DNA from 4 places in the Pseudomonas sp. 3-2 genome. Region 3 is predicted to be linked to each of the others. Evidence: predicted binding sites of a transcription regulator. Region 3 holds the regulator's gene; each other region holds the start of a gene.
What was found. Region 3 encodes FliA, which starts transcription of late flagellar genes. Its sites were predicted from a motif close to CTAAAGTTTNNNNNNNNNNNGCCGNTAA; they were not measured.
Positions count from the first base shown of each region.

Region 1 (5,845 bases), 1.2 Mb from region 3:
AACCTGGGTGCTGGGCGCGCGGGACAACCAGAACGTCGTCGCGATCGAGATCAAGTCCGGCGACGGTGGCAAAACCTTTACCGGCACCATGACGTACGCTGGTGAAGGCCCTATTGGCTTCAAGGCTCAGCGCACTGGCCAGAACCAGTACAACGTCGAAAACCAGTGGGGTGGCAACGATGCCCCCTGGCATCCAGGTGGCAAGTGGGTGATCGGCGGGCGGGATAACCAGAACGTTATCGCGTTGAGCGTCACGTCGAGTGACGGCGGGAAAAACCTCAGCGGCACCAATACCTACGCCAACGAAGGGCCGATCGGCTTCCGTGGGCAGATAGAGTAACGGCGCCACCCAGGTCGTGTCCGCCCCTTCGCAGACGTGCGAAAGGGCGGATCAACCGGTTCAGGCGTTCGACAGTGCCAAGGCCTGGCCCATCTGTACCGGCGAGCCGGCCTTCAGTTCTTCAACCCACTTCACCTGATCCGGCCCGAACAGCACGATCGCGGTCGAACCCAGTTTGAAGCGCCCCAGTTCCGCACCTTTTTCCAGATGAATCGGCGCACGGGCGGCTTCGTCGTAACGGAAGGTTTTCAGTTCGCGCTTCGGTGGCGTGACCAGACCGGCCCACACGGTTTCGATCGAGGCCACGATCATCGCGCCCACCAGCACCACGGCCATCGGCCCGCGCTCGGTGTCGAAGATGCACGCTACGCGCTCGTTGCGGGCGAACAGTTCCGGAACGTTTTCAGCGGTGGTCTGGTTGACCGAGAAGATCCGGCCCGGAATGTAGACCATTTCGCGCAGGGTGCCGGCCAGCGGCATGTGCACGCGGTGGTAGTCCTTCGGCGACAGGTAAACAGTCGCGAATTCACCGCCCATGAACGGCGCCGCATTGGCCGCGTCGCCGCCCAGCAGTTCCAGCACGCTGAAGCTGTGGCCCTTGGCCTGGAAGATTCGGCCGTGTTCGATCGGGCCGAGCTGGCTGATCGCACCGTCGGCCGGGCTGAGGATCGCGCCCGGGGTCTGGTCCAGTGGACGTGCGCCGTCTTTCAGCGCGCGGGTGAAGAAGGCGTTGAAATGCTCGTAAGCGGTCACGTCTTCAACCAGTGCCTGCGACATGTCCACTTGATAACGCTTGGCGAACCAGGTGGTGAAGGCATTCTTGAACCAGCGCACGCGGCACTCGGCGACGCAGCCGGCCAGGCGCGACAGCAAGTGATGGGGCAGCAGGTACTGGCTGATGATAAACAAACGCTCTTTCATGACTGTCCTTAAAAATCCTTAAAGCTCGACGGGGGTGTCGGGGTGGTTGCCCCATTCGCCCCAGGAACCGGCGTAGCCCTTGACCCGCGGATAACCGAGGGCCTTGGCCACCAGATAAGTGAAACCGGACCGGTGATGGGTCTGGCAGTGGGTAATGATTTCTTTGTCTTTGGTGATCCCGAGGCTTTCCAGGATCTGCGGCATGTCGGTACGGATGCGCAGCTGGCGCGCCTGATCCATGCCCGCCGTCCATTCGAAATTGACCGCGCCGGGGATGTGTCCACCCTTGGCCGCCAGCACCTTCTCTCCGGAATACTCCAGCGGCCCGCGAGCGTCCCAGATGGCCAGGTCAGCGGCGCCGAGACGGCTTTGCAGGTATTCGCGGGTGGCGGTCGGTTCCTCGTGCAGGGTCAGGGCAACCGGGCCGCCCGCCGCCGGAGGAATCTGGATCGACATCGGCGAACCTTCCGCCAGCCACGCCGGCAGACCGCCGTCGAGGTAGTGGTACTTGTCGTGACCGATCACGTCGAGCAGCCAGATGAAGCGCCCGGCCCAGCCGCCGCCTTCGTCGTCATAGACCACGTAGACCGCATCCTTGCGATGACCCAGCTCACCGAACAGTTCTTCGAGTTTTTCCTTGCTCGGCAACAGCCCCGGAGCCGGCGCCTGACCCAGCTGGGTGCGTTTCGGATCGACGAAGCGTGCGCCGGGAATGTGTCCCTCGGCGTAGCGGGCGGCACTGGTCAGATCCACCAGAATCAGATCGCGGGATTCGAGGCGCGGCAGCAGGTCGCTCGGCTCGATCACCAGGGCCAGGCCAGAGAAATCAGACATGTGAGGTCTCCAGAGCACAAAGGGGAAGGATTGTAGCTGTCATTGGCCGCGCTGGCTAAAACTGTGCAGGGCTTTCTCGATGCACTGCGCGGTTTTGCCGAAGGCTTGCACAGTGATGTCGGCGAACGGCCCTCCACCCTGGTCGGCGACCACGATCATGATCACCCGGCCGTTGTTTACCAGCGAGCGCAGGAACAGGTGTTCGCCGCGAAACAGCGTGCGCAGCGAGGGCGGCAACAGGGCGGAAAACTGGGCGTTGTTGTCCGGGGTGATCCGCACTTGCGCCTGCTGCGCGAGCAAGCGTTGCAGCACCGAACTCTGGCTGACGACGAAATTCAGCGCAGCGGCTTCCTTCGGCAACCCCGAGGTTTGATGGACGCGCAGATTGGCGTGGCTGCGGTCAGCCATCAGGATCATTACCCGACGCATGCCGCTGGCGACCAGCGCATCGCGGGCGGCGACGGTCAGGCTCATGGCGTTGGTGAAGCGGCTTGGCACGGCCAGCAGCTCGGCGCATTGCCGGCGCCACTGGCTCAGGTCGTCAGCGGACGGCGCCGCAGCCGGCAGCATTCCGGCGGGCAGGCGACGGGTGCCCCACGGCCACAGCAGCGAAACCGCCGGGTGCCAGAGGTCGGGCATGAAATGATGACGAGCGCTGACGGCGGCCTGCTGGTGCAACTGTTGTTGTACCTCGTCCATCGAGATTTGCAGGTAGAGGCTGGTCAGGTACTGCCAGCGCTCACTGTGCGGACTGTCCCAGGCCTGTTGCGCCGAGAGTGCCAGGCCGTTGGCCAGCAACACGGTGTTGGCCGGCTGATTGAGCCAGCGGCGCAGGGTCGGGTCGTCGTCGAGGCGATTTTGCTGACGCAGCGGATGATCGACGTCGCGGGCGATACGCAGGACCTTGACCAGTTCGCGCTGTTCGGTCAGCAGCAGCCGATAGCCTTGCTGGACCCAGATCGGCAAACGCCAGGCTTCCACCAGCGCTTCGCCGATTTTCAGCAAGCGCACGCCGAACAATTGTTTCTCGACATCGCAGGCTGATTCGCCCTTGTGGATAACCCGTACTTCCCACTCTTCAAGCAGTTTGGGAAAGGTCAGCGCCAATGGCCACAGCGGCGACAGAAACAACAGGCTGCCCCAATGAATGTCCTGCCAGAGTCGCGCCAAGCGACCGGCGAAAAAACCGTTGGCCTGTTGCGTGGCGTGCTGGCTGATCATCTGCAACTGGCGCAGGGCCTGGGGGATCTGTGCGGCAGGTTCGGCGGGCAGGCGAGCCAGCAGTTCTTCGGTGCGGGCAAGGCCTAGGCGATTGATCGCCACTTCGAGGTTTTCCGCCGGCGCGCTCATGTTGCCGTGGGTGTGGCGGTTGGCTTCGCGGATGATGCTCAGGGCCAGCGCTGGGCTGTCCTGCATCAGGTCGGCGATGTCGCGCAGCGAGCTGCGGTCATCGCGAATCGCCCGGCAGACCCGGTCATGGGCATCTTGCGGCACCGGCAGGCGAACGCTGTCGAGCAGCTTCACCCAACCATCGAGTGTGGTCGGTTTTACGTGTGGGACGTTCGTTTCATTAGCCATGTCTGGACGAGATCTTCACTGACTGTAGACGCGCCCGGCATGGGCTAAATTGGCTTTTCGCCTGAACTGGCTATAGTCTGGCGCAGTTTTGCCGATAAGTAGAAGAAGAGATTTTTTAACTTCCGAATATGACCTTGAACCCGACTTAAACAAGTACCTTTCTACCTATGGCTAAAATTATCGGCATCATCGTCGTATTCGCGAGCGTGCTCGGCGGATACGTGCTCTCCCACGGCAAGATTGCCGCCCTGATCCAGCCCTTCGAGGTGATGATCATCGGTGGTGCTGCACTCGGTGCATTCCTGCAGGCCAACCCCGGCTACATGACGATGCACGTGCTCAAGAAATCCCTGAGCATGTTCAGTTCGCGTTTCAGCCACACGTTCTATCTGGAAGTGCTGGGCCTGATCTACGAGATCCTCAACAAGAGCCGCCGCGAAGGCATGATGGCCATCGAAGGCGACATCGAAGACGCCGCCGCGAGCCCGATCTTCGCCAAGTACCCGGCGGTACTGAAAGACGAACGCATGACCGCGTTCATCTGCGATTACCTGCGCATCATGTCGTCCGGCAACATGGCTCCCCACGAGCTGGAAGGCCTGTTCGACATGGAACTGTACAGCCTGAAGGAAGACCTCGAGCATCCGTCCCACGCGGTGAACGGCATCGCCGACGCCATGCCGGGTTTCGGTATCGTCGCGGCGGTACTGGGTATCGTGGTGACCATGGCCTCCCTGGGTGAAGGCGATCAGAAATCCATCGGTCTGCACGTAGGTGCGGCACTGGTAGGTACCTTCTTCGGTATTCTCGCGGCATACGGTTTCTTCGGCCCGCTGGCGCACTCCCTGGCCCACGATGCCAAGGAAGAACTGAACGTCTACGAAGCCATCAAGGCCTCGCTGGTGGCTTCGGCTTCCGGCATGCCGCCGTCGCTGGCTGTCGAGTTCGGTCGCAAGGTGCTGTACCCGGCTCACCGTCCAAGCTTTGCCGAGCTGGAACAAGCCGTTCGCGGTCGCTAAGTCATGGAAAATAACCAGCCGATAATCATCAAGCGCGTCAAGCGCATCGCCGGCGGGCATCACGGCGGGGCGTGGAAGATCGCCTTCGCCGACTTCGCGACGGCGATGATGGCGTTCTTCCTGGTGTTGTGGCTGCTGTCCACCGCGACCCCGGAACAGAAGATCGCCATCGCCGGTTACTTCAAGGACCCGGTCGGTTTCTCCGAGAGCGGCACGCCGTACATCATCGACCTGGGCGGCACGCCCACCCTGGCGCCGGAAAACACTCTCAACCCTGAAGTGAAGTCGCAGCCGCAACCGGACAAGGTCACGGTCGACACCGAACAGGTTGAAGGCATGGCCGAGCAGGTCGAGAAGGAACGTCTGGAACTGTTGCTGCAAGAACTGCAGAACAAGGTCGACGAGAACCCGCAACTGCAGAAGTTCAAGGACCAGATCCTCTTCGAAATCACGCCGAACGGCTTGCGCATCCAGATCATGGACGCCGAGAACCGGCCGATGTTCGACTCAGGTTCCGCACGGCTGAAGCCGTACTTCGAAGACATCCTGCTGGCCATGGCCGACACCATCAAAGCGGTGCCGAACAAGATCAGCATCAGCGGTCACACCGACGCCAAGCCTTATGTAGGCAATGGCGACTTCGGCAACTGGGAGCTTTCGGCCAACCGTGCCAACGCCGCCCGGCGTGCGCTGGTGGCGGGCAGTTACCCGGACTCGCAAGTGGCGCGTGTGGTGGGTTACGCCTCGTCGGCACTGTTCGACAAGGAGAACCCGTTCAACCCGGTCAACCGCCGTATCGACATCGTGGTGCTGACCAAGAAGGCCCAGGCCGCCATCGAAGGTGCGCAAGGTGCCGACCCGTCGCAACCGGCAGATCAAGGCCAGAAAGGCGCCGCGCCGGCCACTCCGGTCGACCCGAACGCCTTGCCGGCGGATCAGCAGCCGGTACCGGCCCATGAGTTGCGCGAACGGCTGAACCTGTTCGACGACCCGCTGCCGAAGCCGACCGAGCCGGGCGCAGCGGCACCAGCTCCGGCGCCTGCACCGGCCCCCGCGCCGAAACAGTGACCCACAAAAAAGCCGCGAGATGATCGCGGCTTTTTTGTGTCTGGTTACTTGAAAGTCTAGTAACCGTTTTCCGGCAAACTGGCGA
Region 1 is NZ_CP081200.1:570,959-576,803, forward strand. It holds gene K3819_RS02510 (hypothetical protein) at 1-340, shown strand, start outside; gene asd (archaetidylserine decarboxylase) at 401-1,261, opposite strand; gene K3819_RS02520 (rhodanese-like domain-containing protein) at 1,280-2,095, opposite strand; gene K3819_RS02525 (HDOD domain-containing protein) at 2,135-3,673, opposite strand; gene motA (flagellar motor stator protein MotA) at 3,841-4,692, shown strand; gene motB (flagellar motor protein MotB) at 4,696-5,760, shown strand; gene rsgA (small ribosomal subunit biogenesis GTPase RsgA) at 5,817-5,845, opposite strand, start outside.
Region 1: a site for FliA is predicted at 3,744-3,771, ahead of motA (flagellar motor stator protein MotA). Genes of this name have one in related genera too.

Region 2 (5,845 bases), 3.1 Mb from region 3:
CGAACTTGCCAAGGCTTGCGTAGCTGTCGAGCAGGTTGAACGAGCGGAATTCCACCCGGTTCTTGATCGGCGCCTTGATCGCCCAGCGCCCCGGCCCTTTCGGGTCGAAGTAGCGCTGCAGACGATCGGCGGACAAGCCGCGGCCAATCGCCAGGCTGTCGTACTCGCCGGTCTTGCAGTTGGTCAGCATGCTGCCGGACAGATCCGTGGCAACGATCTGCACGCCCATCTTCAACTGACCGATGTTCGTCCGCTCGAACTCGTCGATCGACATCGACAGCGAGTAGGGTTCCTGACCCGACGAGCAGGCCGCCGACCAGATCCGCAGACGCTGGTTGGGAGCGGCCTTGATCGCTTCGGGCAGCACCTTGTTCTTCAAGACTTCAAACGGATAGGTGTCGCGAAACCACAGGGTTTCGTTGGTCGTCATGGCATCGACCACCTGCTCGCGCAAACCGCTGCGCGGCTGGGTCTGGATGCGCTGAACCAGCTCACCCAGGGACTTGATGCCTTGCTGCTCCATCAGTTTGTTGAGACGGCTCGAGACCAGATACTGCTTGTTTTCACCGAGCAAAATGCCACAGGCTTTTTCCAGGAAGACCCGGAACTGTTCGAAATCCAAATTACCCGTAGACAAATGATGCCGCCTCTTAAATCGTGTTGAACGCCGAGGGCAGAAGGCCCTTAGCTGATGTCTGCTGCTTTGATCCGGTCGACTACCCGGGATGCCAGGTCATCAGGACGGAATTTGGCCAGGAAGTCATCGGCACCGACTTTCTTGACCATCGCCTGATTGAACACACCCGACAACGAAGTATGCAGGATGATATGAAGCTTTTGCATGCGAGGGTCGCTGCGAATCTCGGCCGTCAGGGTGTACCCGTCCATCTCCGGCATTTCGATGTCGGAGATCATCATCAGGAACTCTTCTTCCGGCTTCTTGCCCTCGTCGACCAGCTTGCGCAGGTAATCCAGCGCCTGCCTACCATCGTTCAATGCCACCACTTCGACACCGACCGTCTGCAGGCAACGCGTCACCTGCTTGCGCGCCACCGACGAGTCATCGACCGTCAGCACCCGCAGCGACAACGCCTTGCTCTGGGTCTCGACATCCACCACGCCGACCGAAATCGCTTCCGGGGTCGGCGCAACTTCCGCCAGCACCTTCTCGACGTCGATGATTTCGACTAACTGATTGTCGACCCGAGTCACAGCGGTCAGGTAGTGATCGCGTCCGGTGCCCTTGGGCGGCGGATGAATCTCTTCCCAGTTCATGTTCACGATACGTTCCACCGAGCGCACCAGGAAACCCTGGGTCTTGGTGTTGTATTCCGTGATGATCACAAACGGACTGTTCTTGTCTTTCAAAGCACCGGAGCCGGTCGCCATCGCCAGATCAAGAATCGGAATGGTCGCCCCCCGGATATTCGCCACCCCGCACACGACAGGACTGGACTTGGGCATCAGCGTCAGTTGCGGGCACTGCAGCACTTCCCGAACCTTGAACACGTTGATCCCGTAGAGCTGCTGACCGTCGAGACGGAACAACAACAGCTCCAGGCGATTCTGCCCCACCAGTTGCGTGCGCTGGTTCACCGAATCCATTACACCAGCCATGCCCAGACTCCTACACCAACGCCAAGTGTTGTTGCGACGCACATTCATTGCTAAACGGCACGGCGCTTGCTTTTTAACTCGTATGAACGCTCAAACGACATTTTTCCGACGCCTGACATCTCCCCTCCGCAGAGGGCTTTGCGCGATGTCCGCCGTTTGCCTGTCTTTCGCTGGCAGCCCTGCCGTTGCTGATGCGGTTACCATGCCTGACATGCTTATCGGCGTCACTCAGGGCTTTCTTGAATTCACCGTAGAAGACTATCTGGCCACCAGTCAAACGGAAGGCCGTTATGAAATCGAGGTCAACCAGCTCGATCCACGCATGCGCATGCCTATGTGCGACAAGGAATTGACAGCGACACTGGAGAGTCCGGCACGTCCACTGGGCCGTGTCACGGTCAAGGTCCGCTGCGAAGGCGCCTCCCCCTGGACGGTGTTCGTGCCCGCTCAAGTCCGCCTGTTTCGCGAGATTGTCACCACCACCCGGCCACTCAAGCGCGCCGGCATCATCGAGCCGCAGGACGTGACCTTGCGCGAGCGCGACGTCAGCACGATCAATCAGGGTTTCCTGACGTCGGTGGATGAAGCCATCGGCCAGAAATTGACCCGACCAACGGTAGCCGATCAAGTCATTACCCTGGTGCATCTGGAACAGGCGGAAGTCGTTCGCAAGGGCGATCAAGTGGTGATCACTGCCCGCAGCGGCACCCTCGCCGTACGGATGCCGGGCGAAGCGCTGGCCAACGGCGGCCTGAAAGAACAGATTCGAGTGAAGAACCTCAACTCCCAGCGGGTCATCAAGGCGCAGGTTGTGGCGCCCGGCCAGGTGGAAGTAGCGATGTAAGCGGCGAGTGAGCGGCAGGATGAACGGATATTTGAAAAGCCCCTGAGCGTTTGGCAGAAAACTGGCGCTGACCAGAGCTGTTCCCTAAACTGTGCCGCAGCAGGACCTGCAACGGCGCATGCAAGCTCATTGCTAAATGGGCCTAAAGTTTTCCAGGGGATGGCCGAGAACATGGCAAGCGTCCAAATTCCCAGAGGTTTTTAACATGGTCATCGATTTCAGCCGTTTGAACAGCTCCTCGTCACTTACGGGCAGTACACGTACCAGCAACGCCAAGGAAACCGCCGAAACCGGCACCTCCGCGCCGCTGAATACCCCGGCCGAACAGGCCAGTACCGCAAAAAGCGGGGAATCGGTACACCTCAGCAATGAGGCTCAACAGTTGCAGAAGGTCACTGACAAGCTGCGTGATCAGCCTGCCGTCGACAAGGCCCGCGTGGCCGAGTTGAAAGCAGCGATTGCCGATGGCAGCTACAAGGTCGACAGCAACCGTGTAGCCAGCAAACTGCTCAATTTCGAAGCCCAGCGCTAGGCCTCGGTCAGCGCCAGGCTTTTGGACGCTTAAAACCCAAGGCCAGCCATGCACGACACTAATTTATTGCAACTGATCATCGACGACTTTGCTCCAGCTCAACAATTGCTGGAGTTACTGCAAACCGAGTCCCTCGCCTTGCACGGTCGCGACATGCCTCTGCTGGAAGAAATTCTGGCGAACAAGCAGGCATTGATCATTCTGCTCGAACAGCATGGCCGCAAGCGCAGCGAAATCCTCGCCAGTCTCAATCTGTCGCTCGACCGCGCCGGCCTGGAACAACTGGCCAGCCAGTCGAGCATCGGCGACCAGTTGCTCAGCCAGAGCGATGTCCTGACCGATCTGATCGCTCAGTGCCAGGCAGCCAATGCCAGGAATGGCCAGTCGATCATCATGCAACAGGCCGCCACGGCCAATCAGCTGAAAATCCTCACCGGCGGCGAGCCACCCGCGCTCTACGATGCCAGTGGCACCTTCTCCAAACTGCAGAAACCGCGCGCGCTCAGCCAGGCGTGATGCTTTCTTCTATGCTTGCGCCCTATCAACGTGCGAAACATGCTGGCAAAATACTGGCCAGCCATAGTCAAATTTTGTCTGGAGATTGATTCAACGTGTCCAACGTCCTCAGCGCGGATGATGCTCCGCAGCCCCCAAAGGTGCTCACTACACCTCTGGAAATCTCCAGCAACCTGCGCCAGCTGCAAGAAAGCCATGATCCTCTGATCATCACCTTCCACGAGCGCAGCCAGCGCTTCCAGAGCTACCTGATCAAGGTTGACCGGGAAACCGCCACGATTGCCCTGGACGAAATGATCCCACGCGATGGCGAACGCTTCCTGCTGGCTGGCGAGCCGTTCAAGGTCGAAGGTTTTCATGACGGCGTGCGCATTGCCTGGGAATGCAACGGCACGCTGAACATCGAAGAATCCAGTGGCGATCGTTTCTACACTGGCGACCTGCCCACCGAAGTGGTTTATCACCAGCGCCGCAATGCTTTCCGCGCCGCTTTGAAGCTGACCGACCTGGTCAGCGTCGAACTGGGCGGCGAAAAGCTCAAGTCGCCTATCGGCGGCAAACTGCTGGATATCTCCGCCACCGGCTGCAAACTGCGTTTCGAAGGCGACATCACCGACCGCCTGCAACTGGGCCAGGTTTATGATCGCCTGATCGCCGCGCCGCTGTTCGGCAACCAGCCCACCTCGGTCGAGCTGCGTTACCTGCACTTCGAAGAAAAACTCAACATCACCTTCGCCGGCCTGCGCTTTCACAACATCAGCGGCCCGGCGGCGCGCAACGTCGAGCGTTTCGTTTATCAACTGCAACGCGAAGCGCGTCGGTTCGATAAAGACGACCTCTGATCGACTGGCATTAAAAAACGGGCAGTCACTGCGGGGACTGCCCGTTTTTTTATGCCTGAATCACGGTCTGGCGGGGCTGATGTCCGGCCCCTCACCTTCGATTGTCGAATCGGTTGGCGCGACAGGTTCTGGCTCGGGTTCAGGTTCAGGCTCCGGAGCGACCGTATTCTGCATCTGCTCCTGCACCACTTGTTCATCGACCCGCGGATCAAGCGCAGCCACCAGCGGCGAGCTGGACATGCTGTCCGGCATCGCCACGTGATGCAGCGGTGCATCGTCGACCTGGTGCAGATTGGTCACGGCTTTCGGCCGGATCCGCCACACCAGCACCAGCGCGAAAAAGGTGAAGAACGCGTACAGGCTCTGCGGCCCGAACAGCTTCATCAGCACCCCGGCTGCCAGCGGCCCGATACTCGCTCCCACGCCGTAAGTCACCAGCAGCATCGCCGTCAGCGACACCCGACGCTCGCCTTCGACGTGGTCGTTGGAGAACGCCACCGCCAACGGGTACAGGCAGAACTGCACCAGCGAACAGAGGAAGCCGACCACGAACAGCACCTCCAGCGGCACCTGCGGCAGGATCGCCAGCGGCAACGAAGCAACCGCGAGGAACAGCGCGAAACAGCGGATCAACAGCGCCCGGTCATAGCGGTCGGACAACCAGCCCAGCGGCCACTGCACCACCAGCCCGGCAAAAATGCAGCTACCCATGAACAGACCGACCTGTTCGGTGGACAGCCCCTGCTGCGAGGCATACAGCGGCGCCAGACCGTAGAACGAACCGATGATCAGCCCGGCCCCGAGCACCGTGCTCAGCGACTGCGGCACGCGCTTGATAAAGAAGCGCGGCTCCATCGGCGCCGGGTGCAACGGCGCCGGGTGAATCCGTCGAGTCAGCGCCACCGGCACCAGACACAGGGCGAAGCACAGCGCGACCAGCATCAACAGTTCCAGACCAAGGCCCGGGTGCATGACCAGAATCAGCTGACCGAGCACCAGCCCCAGATACGACGCGATCATGTAGCCGCTGAACACCAGTCCCCGCTGATTGGCGTCGGCCTGCTCGTTCAGCCAGCTCTCGATGACCATGTACTGGCACATCATGCCGAGGCCGACGATGGTCCTCAGCACCAGCCAGGCCGGCAGCCAGTCCACCAGGCCATGACCGAGCACCGCCGCACCGACGATCCCGGCACACGCCGAGTAGGCGCGGATATGCCCGACCCGGGCGATCAGCCGGTGACCGATCTTGCCGCCCAGCACCAGACCGAAATAGTTGGCCGCCATCAACGCACCGACCCACAACCCGTCGACATGGTCGGCAGCCAGACGTAAAGCCAGATAAGTAGAAAGAAGGCCCGAGCCGATCAACATCATCAGCGAGGCGAAATACAGCGCTCGAAAGGATTTCCAGATTTGGCGCATCGGCGTTCCGAGCGGCTCCTTGCAGTAAGTATCGGGCTATCAAACGATAGCCCGACGGCGACATTTCGT
Region 2 is NZ_CP081200.1:4,844,303-4,850,147, forward strand. It holds gene cheR (protein-glutamate O-methyltransferase CheR) at 1-637, opposite strand, end outside; gene K3819_RS21915 (chemotaxis protein CheV) at 685-1,617, opposite strand; gene flgA (flagellar basal body P-ring formation chaperone FlgA) at 1,700-2,461, shown strand; gene flgM (flagellar biosynthesis anti-sigma factor FlgM) at 2,667-2,993, shown strand; gene K3819_RS21930 (flagella synthesis protein FlgN) at 3,042-3,509, shown strand; gene K3819_RS21935 (flagellar brake protein) at 3,605-4,351, shown strand; gene K3819_RS21940 (MFS transporter) at 4,412-5,776, opposite strand; gene K3819_RS21945 (glutamine synthetase family protein) at 5,845-5,845, opposite strand, start outside.
Region 2: a site for FliA is predicted at 2,604-2,631, ahead of flgM (flagellar biosynthesis anti-sigma factor FlgM). Genes of this name have one in related genera too.

Region 3 (5,845 bases):
CGACCTCACGACGCATGAAACGGCCCCAATCGGCGCTCAAGGCCTGGGCTTCGTCAGCCAGGCCATTGACCACAGGGGTCGCGCTTTCCACCAGATCCATGGTGCGGTTGGCGGCAGCTTCGGTCAGTTTGACCACGTAGCCCAGGCGCTCGGTAGCGTCGGTAATCTGCGACACTTCCTCAGCCTGCGGCATGTGCGGATCGATCTGGAAATTGACGATCGCACTGTGCAGTTCACGTGTGAGCTTGCCCACTTCCTGGTACAGGCCACGGTCACGGGTCTGATTGAGCTCATGGATCAGTTGCACCGCGTCGCCGAACTTGCCTTTTTCAAGGCTTTCGACCAGTTCGACCGCGTGTTTTTTCAGGGTCGACTCAAAATCGCCCTGTGAAGATTCGTTATGCTCCATAGCTCCCCCGCGCGTTCATCAGCCGATGCGTTCGAAAATCTTCTCGATTTTTTCTTTCAACGCCTGGGCCGTGAAAGGTTTGACCACATAGCCGTTCACGCCGGCCTGGGCCGCTTCGATGATCTGCTCGCGCTTGGCTTCAGCGGTCACCATCAGCACCGGCAGGTGCTTGAGCTTTTCATCGGCGCGCACGTGGCGCAGCAGGTCGATACCGGTCATGCCGGGCATGTTCCAGTCGGTCACCAGAAAGTCGATGCTGCCGCTGTTGAGCACCGGAATGGCAGTGGTGCCATCGTCGGCTTCAACGGTGTTGGTGAACCCCAGATCACGCAACAGGTTCTTGATGATCCGCCGCATCGTTGAGAAGTCATCAACGATGAGGATTTTCATGTCTTTGTTCAATTCGACCTCCAAGCAGTCTTAAACGCGCCCAGCACCTGGACGCGCCATTTCAATCAATCCGGCAAAACACTCGACGACTGTCTGGAGCACAACAGATCGAGACCGGTGCCGTTCACCACCGCACCAGCCTCGTTCGCAGTGTCCCCACACTGCCTTCAGCGCGCTCGCCACTCCCCCAAACGCCCCCGCAAGCGGGCCGCGCACTGGCTGTGTAACTGGCTGACCCGCGATTCACTGACGCCAAGGACTTCACCGATCTCCTTGAGGTTCAGCTCTTCGTCGTAGTACAGCGCCAACACCAGTCGCTCACGCTCCGGCAAATTGGCAATCGCGTCCGCCAGCGCGGCCTGGAAACGTTCGTCTTCCAGATCGCGCGACGGCTCCAGATGAGCACTGGCGCCATCCTCGTGCAGCCCTTCGTGTTCGCCGTCCTGCAACAGGTCGTCGAAACTGAACAGCCGGCTGCCCAGGGTGTCGTTCAAAATCCCGTAGTAATCGTCGAGACTCAATTGGAGTTCGGCCGCAACTTCGTGATCTTTAGCGTCACGGCCGGTTTTAGCTTCAATCGAGCGAATTGCGTCGCTGACCATACGGGTGTTGCGGTGAACCGAGCGCGGTGCCCAATCCCCTTTTCGGACTTCATCGAGCATCGCACCGCGGATCCGGATGCCCGCGTACGTTTCAAAACTGGCGCCCTTGCTGGCGTCGTATTTGGTCGAGACTTCGAGCAGGCCGATCATCCCGGCCTGGATCAGGTCTTCGACCTGCACACTGGCCGGCAATCGCGCCAGCAAGTGGTAGGCGATGCGTTTGACCAGTGGCGCGTAACGCTCGATCAGCTCGTACTGCGCGTCACGCGCCGACTTTTTGTAAAGGTTCATACCGCTGGCGGTCATAGCACAGGTCCTGCCGTTTGCTGCACGAGGCGCTCGACGAAAAATTCGAGGTGGCCGCGCGGGTTGGCGGGCAGCGGCCAGGTGTCGACCTTCTGTGCGATCGCCTTGAACGCCAGCGCGCACTTGGAACGCGGGAAGGCTTCATAGACCGCACGCTGCTTCTGCACCGCCTTGCGCACGCTTTCGTCGTACGGCACCGCGCCGACGTATTGTAGGGCGACGTCGAGGAAGCGATCCGTGACCTTGGTCAACTTGGCGAACAGGTTGCGACCTTCCTGCGGGCTCTGGGCCATGTTGGCCAGGACGCGGAAGCGGTTCATGCCGTAGTCGCGGTTGAGCAGTTTGATCAGCGCGTAAGCGTCGGTGATCGAGGTCGGCTCGTCGCAGACCACCAGCAACACTTCTTGCGCCGCGCGAACGAAACTGACTACCGAGTCACCGATACCCGCAGCGGTGTCGATCACCAGCACGTCGAGGTTGTCGCCGATGTCGCTGAACGCCTGGATCAGGCCGGCATGCTGGGCCGGGCTCAGGTGAACCATGCTCTGGGTGCCGGAAGCGGCCGGCACGATGCGGATCCCGCCGGGGCCCTGCAACAGCACGTCGCGCAGCTCGCAGCGGCCTTCGATCACGTCGGCCAGGGTGCGTTTTGGGGTGAGGCCCAGCAGAACGTCGACGTTCGCCAGCCCCAGGTCGGCGTCCAGCAGCATGACCCGACGGCCAAGCTCTGCCAGCGCCAGGGACAAGTTCACTGACACATTAGTCTTGCCGACGCCACCTTTGCCGCCGGTCACCGCGATCACCTGTACGGGATGCATGCTGCCCATGTTATTTCTTTACCTTGTCTTGCATAGACGGAGGCCACATTACTGGCTGCGCGTTCACAACCGGAACAATGCATGGCAGACCATCGATGTAGGTACAAAAACGGTTCATTACCTCAGCCAACCTGCTTGGTCGGACTGTGGTAGATATCAGCGAACATGTCAGCCATGGCTTCTTCGCTGGGTTCTTCCTGCATTTGCACACTGACGGCGCGGCTGACCAGTTGATGACGGCGCGGCAGATGCAGATCATCCGGAATACGCGGCCCATCGGTCAGGTAGGCGACCGGCAGTTCGTGACTGATCGCCAGGCTCAGCACTTCGCCAAGGCTGGCCGTCTCATCCAGTTTAGTCAGGATGCAGCCGGCGAGCCCGCAACGCTTGTAACTGTGATACGCGGCGGTTAGAACCTGTTTCTGGCTGGTGGTTGCCAGCACCAGATAATTTTTCGACCGAATGCCACGACCGGCCAGGCTTTCCAGCTGCATGCGCAGCGCCGGATCGCTGGCCTGCAGGCCGGCGGTATCGATCAGCACCACGCGTTTGCGCAGCAGTGGATCCAGCGCCTGCACCAGGGACTGGCCCGGATCGACGTGGGTCACCGACACATTGAGGATGCGACCCAGAGTCTTGAGCTGCTCCTGCGCGCCGATGCGGAAACTGTCCATGCTCACCAGCGCGATGTTCTGCGCGCCGTACTTGAGCACGTAGCGGGCGGCCAGTTTGGCGAGGGTGGTGGTCTTGCCCATGCCGGCCGGGCCGACCATGGCAATCACCCCACCCTCTTCCAACGGCTCGACTTCCGGTACGGCAATCATTCGTGCCAAGTGCGCCAGCAACATGCGCCAGGCCTGACGCGGTTCGTCGATCTCGGTGATCATCGACAGCAGATCACGGGACAACGGGCCGGACAAACCGATGCGTTGCAGACGACGGTACAGATTGGCCTGGGCCGGACGGCTGCCTTGCAGCTGGTTCCAGGCCAGGGTGCCGAGTTGCACTTCCATCAGTTCGCGCAGGCTGTTGAGCTCGAAGCGCATCGAGTCCAGTGCACGCGGGTCGACGCCAGCGGCGGCCGGTGCAGGCGCCGGGGCTGGGCGGGCCGGCGCCTCGTAAGTGGGTTCGGTCAGGGGTTCGGCAGCGGTCAGCGGCAGGCCGGCCGTCAACGGCAGCCCGGCGAACAACTGGCGATTGGTGTTGCCGTCGGCTTCGCCACGCAGGCTCAGTTCGGCCTGGGCGGTGACGATGCGCGACTGGGTCTTGCGCAGCTCATCCTCGAGTTCCATGTTCGGAACACGCGGGGCCAGCGCCGACAGTTTGTAATCGAGCGCCGCCGTCAGCTCGACGCCGCCGGCGATGCGGCGGTTGCCAATGATGGCGGCATCAGCGCCCAGCTCATCACGAACCAGCTTCATGGCCTGACGCATATCGGCGGCGAAAAAACGCTTAACTTGCATAAACCACTACCTCAGCCGTTGGGCCCTACTGTCGCAACGATGGTCACTTGCTTGTTGTCCGGAATTTCCTGGTAGGCCAGCACGTGCAGTCCGGGAACTGCCAGGCGACCGAAGCGCGAGAGCATCGCGCGTACCGGGCCTGCTACCAACAGGATCACCGGCTGACCTTGCATTTCCTGGCGCTGCGCCGCTTCGATCAGCGAACGCTGCAGCTTCTCGGCCATGCTCGGCTCCAGCAGAACGCCCTCTTCCGAGCCTTGTCCTGCCTTCTGCAGACTATTGAGCAATATTTGTTCCAACCTTGGCTCCAGCGTGATAACTGGCAGCTCCGACTCAGTCCCTACAATGCTTTGGACGATGGCGCGAGATACGCCGACCCGCACAGCGGCCACCAAAGCGGCGGTATCTTGACTCTTGGCGGCATTATTGGCGATGGCTTCGGCAATGCTGCGGATATCGCGCACCGGCACGTGTTCGGCCAGCAACGCCTGCAACACCTTGAGCAGCTGCGACAGCGTGACCACGCCCGGCACCAGCTCTTCAGCCAGTTTCGGCGAGCTCTTGGCCAGCAATTGCATCAATTGCTGCACTTCTTCGTGGCCGATCAGCTCGCTGGAGTGCTTGTACAGAATCTGGTTCAAGTGAGTCGCAACCACGGTGCTGGCATCGACCACGGTGTAACCGAGCGATTGCGCCTGCGCGCGCTGGCTGACTTCGATCCACACCGCCTCCAGGCCGAAAGCCGGATCTTTGGCGGTAATGCCGTTGAGCGAGCCGTAGACCTGACCCGGGTTGATCGCCAGTTCGCGATCCGGGTAGATCTCGGCTTCGGCCAGGATCACGCCCATCAGGGTCAGGCGATACGCACTCGGCGCCAGGTCGAGGTTGTCGCGGATGTGCACGGTCGGCATCAGGAAGCCCAGATCCTGCGAGAGCTTCTTGCGCACGCCCTTGATCCGCGCCAGCAATTGCCCGCCCTGGTTGCGGTCCACCAACGGAATCAGGCGGTAGCCGACTTCCAGGCCGATCATGTCGATCGGAGTCACGTCGTCCCAGCCCAGCTCCTTGGTTTCCATGGCGCGGGCCGGCGACGGCAGCAGTTCCTGCTGGCGCTTGACCTCTTCCAGCGCGATGACCTTGGCCACGTTCTGCTTCTTCCAGAACAGGTAAGCGCCACCGGCCGCCAGTGCAGCCATGGTCAGGAACGAGAAGTGCGGCATGCCCGGCACCAGGCCCATGACCGCCATCAGACCGGCAGCTACCGCCAGCGCTTTGGGCGAGGCGAACATCTGGCGATTGATCTGCTTGCCCATGTCTTCCGAGCCGGAAGCACGGGTCACCATGATCGCCGCCGCTGTAGATAACAACAGTGATGGCAATTGCGCCACTAAACCGTCACCGATGGTCAGCAAGGCGTAAACCTTGCCGGCGTCGGCGAAAGTCATGTTGTGCTGGAAGATACCGACGGCCATGCCGCCGATGAGGTTGATGAACAGAATCAGCAGGCCGGCGATGGCGTCACCGCGCACGAACTTGCTGGCACCGTCCATCGAACCGTAGAACTCTGCCTCCTGGGCCACTTCCTGACGACGGGCCTTGGCTTGGGCTTGATCGATCAGACCGGCGTTGAGGTCGGCGTCGATCGCCATTTGCTTGCCGGGCATCGCGTCGAGGGTGAAACGCGCGCTGACCTCGGAGATCCGGCCCGCACCCTTGGTCACCACGACGAAGTTGATGATCATCAAGATCGCGAAGACCACGATACCGACCACGTAGTTACCGCCGATCACCACCTCACCGAAGGCCTGAATCACCTTACCGGCAGCGGCGTGGCCGTCCTGACCGTGGAGCATCACC
Region 3 is NZ_CP081200.1:1,771,672-1,777,516, reverse strand. It holds gene K3819_RS08060 (protein phosphatase CheZ) at 1-409, opposite strand, end outside; gene K3819_RS08055 (chemotaxis response regulator CheY) at 428-799, opposite strand; gene fliA (RNA polymerase sigma factor FliA) at 967-1,707, opposite strand; gene fleN (flagellar synthesis regulator FleN) at 1,704-2,534, opposite strand; gene flhF (flagellar biosynthesis protein FlhF) at 2,648-3,988, opposite strand; gene flhA (flagellar biosynthesis protein FlhA) at 4,000-5,845, opposite strand, start outside.

Region 4 (5,845 bases), 1.6 Mb from region 3:
TGCTGGAATTGCCGGTCAGCGTGCAGGACAGCGGCCCCAAATGCCTGCCGGCCAACGCCGACGAAGCGCTGCTGCTGGAGATCTGGGGCGAGTTGCTAGAGCTGCCGACCAGCGATATTTCCACCGACGAAAGCTTCTTCAATCTCGGCGGTCACTCGATTCTGCTGTCACGCATGCTCCTGCGTCTGCGGGAGGAATTCGGTCGCAGCATCTCGATCAACCGCTTCATCGAACTGCCGACCATCGCCAAGCTCGCCACGCTGGTGCGCGGCACCGATGACAGCGCGGTACTCAGCGCTCAGGCGATGGCCGACGCCGAGCGAGCGCTGGAAATCGAGCCGTTGCCGATCAGCCGCATGGGCGATGTTCACAAGGTGATCGTCACCGGCGCCAACAGTTTTGTCGGCGTGCACATCGTCGAGGCGCTGCTGGGATGGGGCGCCAGCGAGGTGGCATGTCTGGTGCGCGACGGCGGCGGGCAAACCGCGGCGCAGCGCTTTGCCCAAGCGCTGCGAGAGAACCGGCTGGAGCATCTGGACCTGAGTCGGGTGCGGGTCTATTCGGCGGACATCACCCGGCCGCAACTGGGCCTGGCCAATGAGGATTTCGAGCGACTGGATCGCGAGTTCGGCGCGCTGGTGCACAACGCGGCCAACGTCAATCACGTACTCGACTACGAGTCGCTGGCGGCGGACAACGTCGAGCCGATTTTCGAACTGCTGCGGCTGTGTGAAGGACGCAGCAAGAAGGTGTTCAACTTCGTCTCGACGCTGTCGGCCTCCAGCACCGTCGACGACGCGGGCCGGGTGCTGGAATTGCCCGCCGCACCGACGCCGCCGATCTACATCCGCAACGGCTACAACCTGTCGAAATGGGTCGGTGAGCGCATCCTCGAACGGGCCCGGGAGCGTGGGGTGCGGGTCAATCTGTATCGACCCGGCAACATCAGTTTCAACAGCCTCAGCGGCGTGTGCCAGCCGCACAAGAACCGTTTGATGCTGATGCTCAAGGGCTCGATCCAGCTCGGCCAGGTACCGGCCTTCGCGCTGAATTTCGACCTGATGCCGGTGGACTTCCTTGCCCGTTTCATCGCCTTCCACGCCAGCCGTTATTCGCCCGAACGGGCGGTGTTCAACCTGCACAACCCGGAGCCTCTGAGTTGGGATGCCTACGTTGCGTCGTTCCGCGAAACCGGCAGCGAGTTTTCGCTGGTCAGCGTCGCCGACTGGCAGCAGCAACTGGGCCGGGTCGATGTCGACAACGCGCTGTTCGGCGTGCTCGGTTTCTACCTCAACGGCTTCGAGGAAGACATCGGCGACATCTCCCTGATCGGCCACGCCAACGCCCAGGCCGGCGTACAACAGATGGGCGCGCACTACCCGGAAAAATCCCCGGCGCTGCTGCGTCGCGGCTGCGACTACCTGAAAGAAATCAACTTCATCTGACTCATCAACCAAGGAGCAACACCATGAGCAATCTGCAACCCGACACCCTGATCAAGAATCCTCACGGCTGCCACGTCGTGTCTTCGGTGGAAGTGCCGGTGGACGCCAATGAGGTGTGGTCGGTAGTGGGCAAATTCGACGGTTTCGACCGTTTCATTCCGGCGCTGTCGCACATCGAAATGACCGGCGAAGGCGTGTCTTCGCTGCGCAAGAAGTTCTTCAAGGATGGCAACATCGTGGTCGAGCAACTCAACTCTCGGGACGACCAGGCGCTGAGCATGACCTGGACCACGATCTACAACACCCTGGGCGTGGCCAATCTGTGGGCGGCGATGAATGTAGAGTCGCTGGGCGCGGGCAAGTCGCGGGCAACCTGGACGATCATTGCCGAACCGGCCAGCGGTGGGCCCGAGGCACTGCCGGGGTTCAAGGACTTCGTGCAGGGCTTTGCCGATGATGCGATGGGCAATGTGCTGAAGCTGTTTGTGTAAGGTTTCAGTTCTGCGGTGATTGAGCCACCGCTATCGCTGGCAAGCCAGCTCCCACAGGTTCCCGGTCGGTCACAAATGTTGTGTGCGCCAGAAATCCTGTGGGAGCGGGCTTGCCCGCGATGAACGATCGCGGTCTGACTTGGTGTCAGATCTTGAAGCTGTCGACCAGTTGCTTCAAACGGTTGGCCTGCTGCGACAACGCATCGCAATCCTTCAACGTTTCATTGAGGTTGGCCACGCTCTGCTGGTTCAGCAGGTTGATCTGGTTGACGTCGACGTTGAGGGTTTCCACCACGGCAGTCTGTTCCTCGGTAGCGGCGGCCACCGACTGGTTCATGCCGTCGATTTCGCCGATGCGCTGGGTCACGCTGACCAGTCGCAGACCGGCCTGGTTAGCCACTTCAACGGTCTCCTCGCTGGACGCCTGACTGGCGTTCATGGTGGTCACCGCTTCGCGGGAGCCGACCTGCAGCGAAGTGATCATCTTGTGGATCTCTTCCGCCGATTCCTGGGTACGGTGAGCGAGGTTGCGCACTTCGTCCGCCACCACCGCAAAACCGCGTCCGGCTTCACCGGCCCGGGCCGCTTCGATGGCCGCGTTGAGCGCCAGCAGGTTGGTCTGCTGGGAGATGCCTTTGATCACATCGAGAATATGGCCGATGTTGTCGGTGCTCGCATTCAGGGTTTCGATCTGGGTGCACGACAGGCTGATCTTCTGCGACAGCTCGGTCATGGCCTGAATCGTCTGCTCGACCACCTGACGACCGTCATCGGCCTGCTCGCTCGCGCCGCTGGCGTGTTGCGAAGCATCGGCGGCGTTACGGGCGATTTCCTGGGTGGCGGCACCCAACTGATTGATCGCCGCAGCCACGCTGTTGGTGCGCGCGCTTTGCTCGTCGGAGCCGATGATCGAGGCGTTGGACGATGCCATCACCCGTTGCGACAGGTCGTGTACGTGTCGAGTCGCCGACGACACTTCGGAAATCGAGGCGTGAATCCGCTCGACGAACTGGTTGAAGGAACTGCCCAGTTCGCCGAACTCGTCCTTGCTTTCCACCACCAGACGACGAGTCAGGTCGCCTTCACCCTGAGCGATGTCCTGCATCGCACGGCCCATGGTGATCAGCGGACGCATCAGCACGGTGATCAGCAGGCTCAGGAACACCGCAATCGCGCCCACTGCGACGAACATTGCGATCAGTGCCGAGGTGCGGAACTGGCTGAGTGCGGCGTAGGCCTTGTCGCGGTCGATCGACAGACCGATGTACCACTCGGCATTCGGCAGACCGGCGACCGGAGTGAACGACAGGATGCGTTCCTGGCCGTTGAGCACCACGTTCTGGTTGCCCTTCTCGATACGCACACCGGCGTTCGGGTAGATGTCCTTGAGGTTCTTCATCACCTGGTCTTTGTCCGGGCTGACGATCACCTGACCGTCACCGCTGACCAGGAACGCGTGGCCCAGGCCGCCGAAGTCCACCGAGTTGATGATCTTCACCAGGGTTTCCAGACTCAGGTCACCGCCGACTACGCCGAGCAGCTCGCCGTTCTTTTTCACCGGCATGGCGATGGTCACCACCAGACCGCCAACGGCGGCCATGTACGGCGGGGTCAACATGGTCTGGTCAGCGGCCACGGCCTGCTTGTACCAGGGACGCTGACGCGGGTCGTAACCGTCCGGCATCTTCGCGTCAGGGCGCTGGGTGAACACGCCGTTGGCCTGACCGACGTAGGTGAACTGGAAGTTCGAGGTGAAGGCCGGTTGATCGACCAGGCCCGGGAAGTCGGCGTTTTTGCCTTGATGGGCAACGTTCTGCGCGAGGTTTTCCAGTACCAGAATCCGCCCGCTCATCCAGTTCTGCACACTGCTGGCGGTCAGGTCACCGGCCTGCTGGACCGAGGACTGGAGGTTCTGGCGAATGGTGTTTCGCTGCAGATAGTCGTTGTACAACGTGAACAGCGCGAACGCCAGGACCACGACGCCCGAGGCGGCCAGCAGGATTTTATGGCTGAACTTGAGATTCATTTCATGGGACTTCTTATGCGAAAAGTGGGGATGCGTTCCGGATGCAACATTCCATGTACAGCGCAGGCAGCGTTCTGACGGCTGCTCTACTTTGGTGCACGCATGTCTCACCAGTCTGTCGGCACGCTTTGGAGAAAACTTAGGGTTTTGCGGGAAATGGATGGCATTTCTGCCAGATTCCCGCCGGACGGCGTATTAGAGCGGTCGCCTCTGCTTTTTTGATGAGCGTTTGCAGCGCCGGTTGCAAATTCTGTAACCCTTGATGACAATGCGACTAATTATCATTTGTGACGTTCGGGCTGTCGCGTTCATGTCCTCACCTGAGTTGGCTGTACAGGCGCTTTACACGAGTCATCACGGCTGGCTCAACGGCTGGTTGCGCGCTCGGCTGGGCAATGCTGCCGATGCGGCGGATCTGGCCCAGGACACCTTCGTTCGCCTGTTGCAGCGCACCGAGCGCCTGGAACTCAAGTCACCCCGCGCGTTTCTGCGCACGGTTGCCCGGGGATTGGTGATCGACCATTGGCGCCGTGAGGAAATTGAACGCGCCTATCTGGAAACCATCGCCCATTTGCCTGAAGCCGAAACTCCGAGTGCCGAATCCCGCGCATTGGTGATCGAACTGCTCGAGGGCATCGCCCGCATGCTTGAAGGCTTGAAGCCAAAAGTGCGTCAGGCATTTCTGCTGGCTCAGTGCGAAGGTTTGACCCACAAACAGATTGCCGAGCAGATGGGGCTGTCCCTGCGTTCGGTGGAGCGCTACGTCGCCGACGCGCTGTTTCACTGCTACATGTTGCGGTATGAAAGCTGATGCCTGTGGATAACCTCTCGCTTGGCCGACGCGCCGAGCCACCGCAACAAGTCGTCCGACAGGCCATTCACTGGCTCCTGCGTCTGCGCAACAACCATGGCAACCCGCGTCTGAATCGTCAGTGCGAACAATGGCGCGCCGAACACCATGATCACGAACTGGCCTGGCAGCGGGTGCAGTCTCTGCAAGCCGAACTGACCCACAATCTGCGCGCCGTGCCCGGTGCGCAGGTGGCGTTCAACACGCTGGAAAACAGTGCGCAAGGGTTGGGTCGACGTCAGGCCTTGAAGCTATTGTCCGGCGCGCTGCTGATGGGCTCGGCGGGATGGCTGGCCAGCGACACTTCCGTCTGGCAACAGTGGCGTGCCGACTATGCCACCGCCACGGGCGAACGCCGTGGCTTCCAGTTGCCGGACAGCACGCGGATCGAGCTCAACACCGCCAGCAGCGTGGATCTTGATTACACCGCGCAACAACGGCTGATCAAACTGACCCGTGGCGAAATCGTCGTCACCTGCGGCGGTGCCGATGAAGGTGCGCCGTTTGATCGACCGCTGCGGGTGCAGAATCGTCATGCCAGTTACGAACCGTTCAACGCTCGATTCATCCTGCGCCAGGAAGAGGGTTGCACCCGCCTGAGCGTTACCAGTGGCCGGGTCGCGATTCATTCCGCTGGCAACTCGACGGAGGCCATCGCCGGCCAGAGCTATCTGATCGATCACCATCAGATACGTCCCGCGCCGCCGTTGGACATGGACGCCGGCGCCTGGGTCGACGGGCTGATCGTGACGCGCAACATGCGGCTGGGCGACTTCCTCGGCGAAGTCGGCCGGTATCGTCAGGGATTTCTGAGCTGTGCGTCGGATATTGCGGATTTGCGTCTGTCCGGCGTGTTCCGTCTTGAGGACACCGACAAGCTGCTGGCGATCCTGCCGCAGACCCTGCCGGTGCAATTGCGCTACCGCACCCGTTGGTGGGTGACGCTGGAGTCTGTGGTCTGAAAGTATTTTGGCGGGTTTTCGCGGCAAGTCCGGCTTAGTCAGTAAGCACTTCAACTCAGCCTTCGCGACTG
Region 4 is NZ_CP081200.1:134,043-139,887, reverse strand. It holds gene K3819_RS00670 (non-ribosomal peptide synthetase) at 1-1,445, shown strand, start outside; gene K3819_RS00665 (SRPBCC family protein) at 1,469-1,936, shown strand; gene K3819_RS00660 (methyl-accepting chemotaxis protein) at 2,082-3,962, opposite strand; gene K3819_RS00655 (sigma-70 family RNA polymerase sigma factor) at 4,273-4,773, shown strand; gene K3819_RS00650 (FecR domain-containing protein) at 4,773-5,774, shown strand.
Region 4: a site for FliA is predicted at 4,078-4,105, ahead of K3819_RS00660 (methyl-accepting chemotaxis protein). Genes of this name have one in related genera too.